Regions from separate parts of the Glaciecola sp. 2405UD65-10 genome, predicted to be linked through region 1. Evidence: predicted binding sites of a transcription regulator. Region 1 holds the regulator's gene; the other holds the start of a gene.

Region 1 (6,245 bases):
CCTGAAGACGGCTCTATTCCGCAGGCTGTTTTAGACCAATGTGATGACGTGGTTTATATTCCTACTCGTTCAAGTATGAATTTAGCGGTAACCGCTAATGTGGTGCTGTATGACCGCTTGGCTAAATCAGATTACGAACGCGGTGATGAACTCATTAAGCAAAGCCGTGATAAAAATAACAATACGCGCGTTTAAATTATGCCAATAAATTTGACTGCAACGCGCGTGTTATTCATGATATTAGTAATGACTGCTGGCTTTAGTAGTGCAGGTGAAATAGCTGCAAGCGGCAAAAAGCATAGTGAGGGACAACTCACACTTTCACAAGAGCAACTGCGTGCTATAGGGCAGAAAATATATATAAATGAAACCGGTGGCAAACTCGAAAATTTGATTGCTTGGAATAATGGCGAAAACTTCGCAAGTTTAGGCATTGGCCATTTCATTTGGTTTCCAGAAAACAGCACAAGCCCATTTACAGAAACCTTTCCCGCCTTAATTGACTATTTTAAAGCCCAGAATCTAGCCATGCCAAGTTGGTTGCAATATACCCATGACTTACCTTGGAGCAGTAAAAGCGCTTTTATGGCTGCATCGAATAGCGTAAAAATGAGTGATTTAAAGGACTTGTTAAGCAATACCATGGATTATCAAGTCGCCTTTATTCATAAGCGTATGCAACAAGCACTGCCCTTAATGCTAAGTCATATTGAAAGCGCCGCCCAACAAAAGTTAGTAAGTACCAACTTTCACACTTTATCTTCTAGTGAGCTAGGCTTATATGCCTTAATTGACTATGTTAATTTTAAAGGGGAAGGTGTTTCATCAACAGAAACGTATCAAGGGGAAGGATGGGGCTTATTACAAGTTTTACAAAGTATGGACCCGGCAAATAACAACCCTCACAAAGCTTTTCACTATGCTTGCGATGAAGTATTAACAAGAAGAGTGAAGCTTTCCTCACAGCAAGAAGTTGAGCAGCGCTGGCTAGCTGGTTGGCGAAAGCGTTGTGCTACCTACTCTTCCGCTACACATAGCAATATAAATTAAGACACTACAGGCACAAAAAAACCAGCGCTAAGGCTGGTTTTTTTTAAGCTTTAGTACTTAGCCGTTTACGAAATCAACACCTAGTTTGATATCGCCACGTAAGCCTTCAAGCATATCTTCTTTCGCTTTTTGTTCAAATGCGCTTAATTCGCCGTAAGGCAAAATTTCTTCAACGCCATTTTTACCCAAACGTACTGGGTGAGCAAAGAATGCAGCATCTTCAGAACCGTCTACTTGAACATAAGTATATTCAGTAACGTCTTTGCCCTGCATTGCATCTACTAATGATAAGCAGAAACGTGCTGCAGCTTGACCCATAGACAATGTAGCTGAACCGCCACCCGCCTTAGCTTCAACAACTTCAGTACCTGCATTTTGAATGCGCGGCGTTAAAGATGCGATTTCATCATCGGTAAAGCTCACGCCTTCAACCTGTGATAGCAATGGTAAAATTGTGGTACCAGAGTGACCACCAATTACCGGTACGTGAATTTCAGACGTGCTTTTGCCTTTTAATTCAGCAATGAAGGTTTCAGAACGAATAACATCAAGCGTAGTTACACCAAATAATTTATTCTTATCGTAAACGCCTTTAGCTTTAAGTGTTTCAGCGGCAATAGCAACCGTTGTGTTTACTGGGTTAGTAATTACACCAATACATGCTTTAGGACAGTTGTCAGCACATGCTTCAATTAGGTTTTTAACAATACCCGCGTTAATGTTGAACAAGTCAGAACGGTCCATTCCAGGTTTTCTTGGAACGCCTGCTGGAATCAATACTATGTCACAACCGCTTAATGCCGCGGCAAGGTCATCTTTACCAAAACCGGCAACTTTAACATCGGTAGGGATGTGGCTAAGGTCTACGGCTACGCCCGGTACTACAGGTGCTACATCGTACAATGATAATTCTGAGCCTGCAGGTAATTGTGTTTTTAATAACAACGATAAGGCTTGACCAATACCACCAGCTGCGCCCAATACGGCTACTTTCATAAAGTTATCTCCGGTTAAACAAGATTGATAAATTGAGCCCGAAGATTAGCCCAAATTTGACATAATCTCAATCACCCTATGGTCTAAGTAAGCAATTAGTCGCCTAAGCTGGGTATTTTTTGTGTGAATAATTGCCAATTCGCCAGCCTTGTAGCAAAATACGCAAGACCGTTGCATTCACAAGACAACAAAAGAGTATTCAAGTTAACATGACTACACAAAAACAAGATGTATTAGTTAAAGCATTCCGAGAAATTTTAAATACAGAAAGCTATGGCTCACAAGGCGAAATTGTAAGTGGTTTAAAATCACTTGGTTTTGACAATATTAGCCAATCGAAAGTATCGCGTATGTTAAGTAAGTTTGGTGCGGTACGTACCCGTGATGCGCGTGGTGACATGGTCTATTGCTTGCCACCTGAACTCGGCATGCCAACGGCTAAAAGCCCACTGAAGCAACTCGTGCTTGATATAGTGCATAATAATGTAATGGTGATTATTAGAACCAGCCCAGGAGCCGCACAACTCATTGCCCGCTTGCTTGATTCTTTAAGTCACACTGATGGGGTGTTAGGCACAATTGCCGGTGATGACACAATATTTATTGCGCCAGCCGACATTAGCAATATTGATGAGCTTCGCCAACGTGTCCAAGACCTTTTCGACAGCGTTTAATTTACTTAGTCTTATTTGCTAGCGCGTATTCATACAGCTGCTTTTTGTTAAGTTTATAGTGCTCACTTACCACTGCAGCTGCCTGTTTAGGGGGAAGTAGCGCTCCTAATTGATTCAACAATGCAATTGCTTGAGCCGGTAAAGCTTCATCATTAGGGGCTTTACAATACAGCATTAACACAAATTCGCCTTTCTGATGCGCTTGGTCTTCTTCTAACCATGAAAGTACTTCCTGTGCACTTCCACTTATATAAGTTTCAAAGTGTTTGCTAAGCTCTTTGGCCAATACAATATGATGCAAAGCAGGCAGCACATCAATGCACGTGAGAATAGTGTCTTTAACTCGCCTAGGTGATTCATAAAATACGCAGGTCATATGGCGTTTTGCAGCGCTGGTGATAGCGTCTTGTTTTGCCTTTTGCTTAACCGGTAAAAAACCTGAGAACATAAACTGATCAGTTGGTAAACCTGATGCGCTGAGCGCGGTAGTAAGCGCACATGGCCCGGGAAGTGCGATAACCTTTAACTTATGTGCTCTGCAAGTACTCACTAAGGTGTAACCTGGGTCGCTAATAAGCGGAGTTCCCGCATCTGAAATGAGGGCAATAGACTCACCTTCGCTTAATTTTTTGATTAATATTTGGGTACGCTGGGCTTCGTTATGATCATGCAAGCTAATGGTTTTCGTTCCGATACCATAATGATGCAAAAGTTGGCCTGAATGGCGTGTATCTTCCGCCGCAATTAAGCTTACTTCAGACAATACATCTAAGGCGCGCTGAGAAATATCTGATAAATTGCCTATTGGCGTGGGTACAATATATAAAATGCCCGACAAATTTCGCCTACTTTTCGTGATTGATGAACTTAAGGGCTAGTTTACACAAACTTAAGTACAGATTGCATGATTTGTGCTAGATATTTTCAACAAGCTCAGTAAACTGTTAAGTTGCCGCCAACTTACTACAGGCGAAAACAAATAAACTCATTTTTAAATACTCAGGTTGTGTATGACAAATAACAAAAATTTCTGGTGTGCATTGGTAACTATTAGTACCTTATACGGTTGCGGCTCAACACCCAAACCTGCCCGCCTTGACACACCTGAAACGAATTCGAATTCAAGTGTTGTAATATCTGAGGCGGCTACAGGAATTAATGCCATTGAACGTGCGTATGCTAAATCACAAAATATTGCCTCACGTAATTTAGCGTTAGTTAAGTTAGCAAATGTATACGTCAGTGAAAACAGATGTTTAGAGGCAGAGCAAGTACTAGCCAGTATTAACGATAATTCATTGGCACCTTTTACTCAGGGTTTGTCGAGTTTGCTTAAGTTAGAATGCCAATTCACGTTGCATAAAGAGGGGATTCCTAAACCACTTTTAACCTTGATGCATAAATGGTCAGAAGATACGTATTTGATTGATAGCGGGTCTTTCCAAACAAGCGTTGCTAGTTCAATTGATCTAGATTTAGGCCAAAGAGCTACCCTAGCTCGAGCTAAATTACTGGCTGAAGAAAAGCAATATTCAGCGGCAATTGATATGCTATTGAAGCAAGACGCAAATAAAGAGTCAATCAGTACCTTTGCATACAGTAACGCATTGTGGAAATGGTTTTCCTTAGCTTCTGACGCCTCGCAGGCTCAATTAGTGAGTATTTATCCGTTTTTACAAGACCATCTAGCCATACTGCAAATTGTTGAAGATCTGTCATTAAATGACAGCACCAGGCAGGCCAATATCAAACAATGGTTTAGCCAGTTTCCAGATGCTTATATTACTAAGCATCAACCAAGCCAAATACTAGATTATCTAAATTTAGAACAAAGTAATGGTGTACATACTGCCATCTTACTTCCTCTTAGTGGAAGGCTTTCTAGCCAAGGAGAAGCAATTAAGCAAGGCATTTTAGCTGCGTATTTGCAGCATACCCAAGAACAGCAAAATCAAGACGAGCCGTCTATTACATTTTTAGACACCGGATCGGCCAGTGAATTGTCTCCAGATATAAATGCCGATACCTTGGCTAATTACGAAACAGTAATTGGACCGCTATTAAAGTCACATATTGAGCAACTCGCGCAACTTAATTTCCCCAAGCAAAAGCGAATCTTCCTAAACAACGATGAAAACTTTGAAAATTCTGATGGCCTGGTTCGCGCATTTTATTCATTGTCGCCAGAACAAGAAGCTCGCCAACTAGCTACGCTAATGCAATCACGCGGTATTAAGAATCCAGTTGTGATAGATGATAGCTCAAATGTTGGCAAACGTATGGCCAAGGCATTTAATGAAGCCTGGATGAGCAAGTTAGACGAGGCAAATATTAAAGTCCTAACGCAAGGCATTGAGAGTATTAGTTATACCGACAATAAAAGTATGCGTATTGGTATAACAGCATCGTTAGATGTATTGCAAAGTCAGCGCCGTATTCAGCAATTGAGTAATATAAGCAATGAACGCGTTTATAGTGTAACTCGCAATCGCCGCGACTTAGACGCATTCGTTGTATTTGCAAAGCCGAATGACCTTGAGTTAATAAACCCCATTATTGAAGCGAGTATTAGCCTGTTTACGGAAAAGCAGATACCTGTGTTTGCGAGTTCATATAGCTATGACCATAAGCAAAATAAAAATACCCAACGCGATCTTCGAAACTTGGTATTTATTGACATGCCTTTACTGCTGCCAGAAGGCCGCCAGCTAGCTATATCCAATACCGTTGATGGTTTATTTAACCAACCCCCTAGTGCATTTTTGCGCTTATTTGCTTTTGGCTATGATGCATTTACCTTAAGTGAAAATATTGCTCAGCTAAGTACTTTTACGCATATGAGCGTGCAAGGCTTAAGCGGTAAGCTCATGGTGGGTCAGAATAATATATTAATTAGGCAGCTTAATTCTCTTTCAATTACTGACAACAACGGTTAAGCCAATTGCAGAACGAGTCAAAGGCTATTGGAAAACGAGAACAAGCAAGACTAGCCGGCGTGGCCGCAGAGCTTAGAGCTAAAGAGCATTTGCTATTAAACGGGCTTCACTTCGTAGAACAAAATTACAGCGTACCCTTAGGCGAGATTGATTTAATATTTAAAGATGCGAACCAATGGGTGTTTGTTGAAGTCAAATATAGAGCCGATAATACGCATGGTTCGGCCGCAGAGCAATTTACTAGCGCGAAGCGAAACAAGATGCACAAAGCAATTATGTGCTATTTACAGCAGTATAACTTAAACTTAAATCACACCAGTTTACGAATTGATGTTGTAGCTATAGACGATGAGCAGTTAGAATGGCTAACGAATGTATGACATTAGGTAAAAGGATAAAAAGAGCGTGTTAGATAACATTAAGAAAAGCTTTACTGAAAGCATCCAGACCAAAATAGCCGCAGCAGAGGCACTTCCAGAGCCCATTGAGAAAGCGGCTAAAATGATGACTGATGCTTTAATTCGAGGCAATAAAATATTGTCGTGTGGCAATGGAGGCTCAGCCGGCGACGCGCAGCATTTTTCATCAG
Region 2 (6,245 bases), on a different contig from region 1:
TGCCTCTCTAATTTTTGGCGCCATATTGACGTCGCGTTTACGCATAGTTTCGCTCTCAGGAACATATACTGAATGACACAACCAGTTGTCATCATCACGTTCAGGAAAATCAAAGCGACTGTGAGCACCACGGCTTTCTGTTCTAAAGTTAGCAGCAACAGCTGTGCTATATGCAGTTTCCATTAAGTTATCAAGCTCTAAGCATTCAATGCGCTGAGTATTAAAGTCACTGCTCTTGTCATCTAAACGAGCGTGCTGTAAGCGTTCACGAATTTCACCTAGTTCTTTAAGGCCTTCTGCCATAGCTTCACCTTCACGGAATACCGAGAAGTTAAGCTGCATGCACTTCTGCATATCTTTCTTAATTTGAACTGGGTCTTCGCCTTTACCTTTATCAGATGATTCCCAACGATTGAAGCGAGCCATAGCGCCTTCTAAATCAGAGGCTGATGCGTCAGATTTAACTTCAATTTCGTCAATACTCTTACCTAGGTGTAGGCCTGTTGCACGTCCAAATACTACTAAGTCAAGTAATGAGTTACCGCCTAAGCGGTTTGCACCATGAACAGATACACATGCAATTTCTCCGCATGCGAATAAACCATCCATTGGCGTTTCGTTACCGTCTTTGTCAATGTTGATAACTTGTCCATCAACATTAGTAGGAATACCACCCATCATATAGTGACAAGTTGGAATTACTGGAATTGGTTCTTTAACTGGGTCAACGTGAGCAAAGGTACGAGATAGCTCTAGTATACCCGGCAAACGAGACTCAAGAACATCTTTACCTAAGTGATCTAGCTTAAGTTTAATGTGTGTGCCCCACGGCCCTTCACAACCGCGACCTTCACGGATTTCTGTCATCATTGAACGCGCAACTACATCACGGCCCGCTAAATCTTTCGCGTTAGGCGCATAACGTTCCATGAAACGCTCGCCATCTTTGTTAAGCAAGTAACCGCCTTCTCCGCGGCAACCTTCGGTTACAAGTGTTCCTGCTCCAGCTATACCCGTTGGGTGGAACTGCCACATTTCCATATCTTGTACTGGTGCGCCTGCACGTAAGGCCATACCAACACCGTCACCAGTGTTGATGTGTGCATTAGTAGTAGAAGCAAAAATTCTACCTGCACCGCCGGTTGCGAGAACAACCGCTTTTGATTTGAAATAAACCACTTCGCCACTTTCAATGTCTATTGCAGTACAACCTACTACTTGACCTTGTTGGTTTTTAACTAAATCTAGTGCGTACCATTCAGAGAACACTTTTGTTTTGTTTTTAACGTTTTGTTGGTACAAAAGGTGAAGAAGAGCATGGCCTGTTCTGTCAGCAGCAGCTGCAGTTCTTGCCGCTTGCTCACCACCAAAATTCTTTGACTGACCACCGAATGGACGTTGATATACTCGGCCATCTTCAGTTCTTGAAAATGGCAAACCCATGTTTTCCATTTCAATAATTGCTTCTGGACCAGTTTTACACATGTATTCAATGGCTTCTTGGTCACCAATGTAATCTGAACCTTTTACGGTATCATACATGTGCCATTCCCAATTATCTTCGTGGGAATTACCCAATGCTACAGTAATGCCACCTTGGGCAGAAACGGTATGAGAACGTGTTGGAAACACTTTTGATAAAAGTGCGCACGAACGGCCCGATTCTGAAATTTGCAAAGCTGCACGCATTCCCGCGCCACCCGCTCCTATTACAACTGCATCAAATTCATGAACAGGTAAAGTCATATTAAACTCCCAACAATACGAAAAGACCAATCGCAACATAAGCAAATGCGATTAGATTTAAAATGAACTGCAAAGCAGCACGCAATTTATGCGCTTTTACGTAATCAGTAAGCACCTGCCATAAACCTATGCGCACGTGCATCATGATTGCAACCAATGCTGCCATGGTAAATGCTTTCATATAAACTGAAGCAAATAAACCCTGCCAAACTTCAAAGGTTACAGTTGGGGTGGAAACAAAGAAGTACAGCATGTAAGCTGCGAAAAGTGTAATGATAGCCGCTGATGCACGCAAGGTTACGTAATCTTGGATACCATTTCTTTTAATTGATGCTTGGTTAGTTATCATATTAACACTCCAGCAATAACGATGGTAATTACAATCCACAAACCAATAGCTATATTAGCACTGGTATTGCCCGACTCTAACTCTTCCCAGTAGCCCATATCCATCACTAAATGGCGTATGCCACCAATGAAATGAAATGTGAAAGCAGAAAGCGTTCCTATGGCTATGAATTTACCTACGAAACCATTCATTAGATCACTAACTAAAGCAAATCCTTCAGGCGACGCAATGGAAGTTGCCCATGCCCAAATAACGAATAATAATGCAAAGAACATCGCAACACCTGTAATACGGTGCAATATTGAAGCTCTCCCTGCGGGTGGTAATTTGATTGTGCTCAAATCGAGATTGACTGGTCTTTGTTTTTTCACAATAAAACGCCTGTGTGTTTAAACGTGCACTTACGCAGAATTATTTTTTTATGCCAAGTAACACGTGGTTGTGTGTTAATAATTTAACAATAGCGAAAATTTAATTGTTAAATTTTTGTGAATGAAATATTAGTAAAGTATGTACAAATATCCCTTTAAATTCAGCGGGTTTGAATATATCAACCTCAAGCTTGAATAGCAATGTTTACTTGATGATTGGGACTTTAGTAGTAAACATATGTTTATAACCAACATTTATTACCAATATCAGCTAGAGTGATGAAGAATATATATTAAACACATGTGCATTTAAATTGACTTCGCTAGTGAATAAGTGAAGAATATCGGCACTTTTCCCAAAAAGTGTAGTATTTTGTGAAAGATAGTGAACAAAATCCTCGCTTTTTCCGTTAGATCGGATACTCAAAACTTAGGAGAGCAATTTAATGTCAAATAAGACCGCTACCCTCAAAGCTGGTGACGTAGAAGTAGAATTTCCAATTTTGGAAGGTACTGAAGGCCACCCAGTTATTGACGTAAGAGCACTAGGTGCACACGGATACTTTACTTTTGACCCAGGCTTTATGGCGACTGGTTCTTGTGAATCAGCAATCACGTTCATAGACGGTGCTAAAGGTATTCTACTTCACCGCGGTTTCTCAATTGAAGATTTAGCTCGTGATGCGAGTTTTCTGGAAGTTTGTCATATGTTATTACATGACAAAGCGCCAAATAGTGAAGAGTATAACGAATTTAAAGAAACCATTACACGCCACACCATGGTGCACGAACAAGTAAATATGTTCTTCCATGGCTTTAGAAATGATGCCCACCCAATGGCAATGCTTTGCGGTACTGTTGGTGCGTTATCGTCTTTCTACCATAGTGATTTAGATGTTGCTGACCCTGACCAACGTAGCCGTTCTGCGCATCGTTTGATTGCCAAAATGCCAACGCTAGTAGCGATGTGTTATAAATACAACATAGGGCAGCCTTTCGTTTATCCACGTAACGATTTGAGCTACGCTGCAAACTTCTTAAACATGATGTTTTCTGTTCCTGCTGAAGAGTATGTCATAAGCCCAGCTGTAGAGCGTGCTATGGATAGAATCTTTATACTTCATGCTGACCATGAACAAAACGCATCTACCTCAACTGTGCGTCTAGCCGGTTCATCGGGTGCTAATCCTTATGCTTGTATTGCAGCAGGTGTAGCATCTTTATGGGGTCCTGCTCATGGTGGCGCTAACGAAGCTTGTTTAAAAATGTTAGAAGAAATTGGCACTGTTGATCGCATTCCTGAGTTTATTGCTCGAGCTAAAGACAAGAGTGACCCTTTCCGACTAATGGGCTTTGGACACCGTGTTTACAAGAACCACGATCCACGCGCAACAGTGATGCGTGAAAGCTGTCATGAAGTACTACAAGAGCTTAATGTTGAAAACCCATTATTAGATGTTGCGATGGAATTAGAAAGAATTGCCTTGAGCGACCCTTACTTCGCAGAGAAGAAATTGTTCCCTAATGTTGATTTCTATTCTGGTATCGTATTAAGTGCTATTGGTATTCCAACCAATATGTTTACTTGTATTTTTGCTTTAGCAAGAACAGTAGGTTGGATTTCACATTGGCATGAAATGATGAGCCAGCCAGGTCAAAAAATTGGTCGTCCTCGTCAATTGTACACAGGCCATAGTAAGCGTGAGTACACACCTATCAAGAAGTAATTCTTGTTGCATTAAAACGATAATAAATGGCGCTTTTTGAGCGCCATTTTTTTATGCCTTACGGAGAAAATTATGCATTTTTCAGCTAAAGTTCTTGGATACGCGGGACTTTTACCCTTTATAGGCTTGCCGCTACTAATTGTTGCAGGGGCCTTGTCGTACTTTCAGGCTTATACTTATTTTGTGCAGTACTCAGCAATTATTTTGTCATTTTTTGGCGGGATACACTGGCTAGATGCGCTGCAAAATAGGCGCAAAGATCACCAGCTATACGTTGCAATGTTGCCAAGTATAGTTGCCTGGGTAGCACTTATATTCCTGGAAGGGAATTCTTTACTAAGCGCCCTTTCGGTCGCATATATCGGAGTGTTAATGTATGACAAATATGTATTAGCCTTGGAAAAAGATATTCTTTTAGACTACACCTACTTACGTACAATGCTTACTACCATAGTGGTTATAAGTCATTTGTTTATGGCTTATCTGTAATAAAAAAGGCGAATGTTGATTATACATTCGCCTTTTTTATTGATTTTTATAGCTCGTTAACCGCGTATTAATTGCTCTAATTCCGCCGTTTTTTCTTTCATTAGCGCCTCATCGTTTTTACTCTCAACGTTTAAGCGGATTACCGGCTCAGTATTAGATTTTCTTAAGTTAAAGCGCCATGTACCAAACTCCATTCCTATACCATCGGTTTTATCAACGACTTCAGCATTTGCTTGGTAATGTTCTATTATAGTCTTAATAGTTTTACCCGCATCTTCAACTCTATAGTTAATTTCACCTGATGACGGGAATAAGGCTATGCGCTCTTTTACTAATGAAGAAAGAGGCTTTTTAGTTTTGCAGAGTAATTCAGCTACTAATAACCATGGGATCATGCCTGAATCACAATAAGCAAAATCTCTAAAATAATGGTGTGCGCTCATTTCACCACCGTAAACCGCATCTTCTTTACGCATTCTTTCTTTAATGAACGCATGCCCCGTTTTAGATTTAATCGGCTTACCGCCAGCATTATTCACGATATCTTCTGTGTTCCAGAAAACGCGAGGGTCATATATGATCTTAGCCCCTTTATTTTTATCTAAAAATGCTTGAGCAAGCAATCCAACAATATAATAACCTTCAATAAATTCGCCTGTTTCATCAAACAAGAAACAACGGTCAAAATCGCCGTCCCAAGCAATACCCATATCTGCTTTATTATCTATTACAGCTTGTGCGGTATCTGCACGGTTTTCTGGTAAAAGAGGATTTGGAATACCATTAGGGAAATTACCGTCTGCTTCATGATGCACTTTGATAAATTCAACCGGCACGTTTTGATGTTTAAAAAATAATTCTATTGCATCAACAATATGACCTGCGCTGCCATTCCCCGCGTTAACTACTAACTTAAGTGGGCTTAATTTCGACACCGCAATATATTCATTTAAGTGCAGTATATAATCGTTTACGCAACTAATTCGCTCGTAAAGTTTAGTCTCTAATAGTTCAATTTCTTTTACTGAATGAGCGCCTTCAATAAAGGCTGCATCACTTACTATATCGCCGGAAGCAAAATGGCTAAGGCGAGAGCTGACTAAATTTTCATCATAAGATTCAGCTAATTCGCGAATAGCGTGTAGACCTGTATCACCACTGATGGGTACCGACCCGGCTTTAACCATTTTCATACCGTTGTAATCAATAGGATTGTGGCTTGCGGTAACCTCTATGCCGCCGTCAACCCCTAGATGTTTGGTCGCAAAATAAATTTCTTCGGTCCCTGCAGCGCCTATATCTGACACCTTCGCTCCGCCATCAATCAAACCCGCAGTAAGAGCAAGCTTTAAAGGTAGTGATGTTTTACGTGCATCGGCACCCACTACAACTGTTTTTGCTGTTAAGTATTCAGCAAAGGCTCTACCTACACGGTAGGCTACATTTTCATTTAATTGAGTAATTAACTCACCACGAATATCGTAAGCTTTAAAACAAGTGATTTTTGACATATTTATTTATAGATATATACAGTAAACAATAGAGTACTGGCAGTATAACAGA

Evidence for each region. The regulator ArgR, encoded in region 1, controls arginine synthesis, uptake and breakdown. The targets are predictions, from matches to a motif close to ANTGAATANNTATTCANT.
Region 2: ACOI22_RS01420 (citrate synthase) is a predicted target of ArgR. The motif match lies at 2,769-2,786, and genes of this name have one in related genera.

What each region holds. Positions count from the first base shown of each region.
Region 1 covers NZ_JBMEUF010000004.1:61,698-67,942, forward strand. The annotation lists gene ACOI22_RS17020 (RNA methyltransferase) at 1-195, shown strand, start outside; gene ACOI22_RS17025 (hypothetical protein) at 235-1,050, shown strand; gene mdh (malate dehydrogenase) at 1,108-2,046, opposite strand; gene argR (transcriptional regulator ArgR) at 2,256-2,720, shown strand; gene rsmI (16S rRNA (cytidine(1402)-2'-O)-methyltransferase) at 2,722-3,558, opposite strand; gene ACOI22_RS17045 (penicillin-binding protein activator) at 3,731-5,656, shown strand; gene ACOI22_RS17050 (YraN family protein) at 5,662-6,036, shown strand; gene ACOI22_RS17055 (phosphoheptose isomerase) at 6,062-6,245, shown strand, end outside.
Region 2 covers NZ_JBMEUF010000001.1:302,306-308,550, reverse strand. The annotation lists gene sdhA (succinate dehydrogenase flavoprotein subunit) at 1-1,746, opposite strand, end outside; gene sdhD (succinate dehydrogenase, hydrophobic membrane anchor protein) at 1,748-2,095, opposite strand; gene sdhC (succinate dehydrogenase, cytochrome b556 subunit) at 2,092-2,466, opposite strand; gene ACOI22_RS01420 (citrate synthase) at 2,913-4,193, shown strand; gene ACOI22_RS01415 (DUF3429 domain-containing protein) at 4,266-4,682, shown strand; gene ACOI22_RS01410 (phosphomannomutase CpsG) at 4,739-6,193, opposite strand.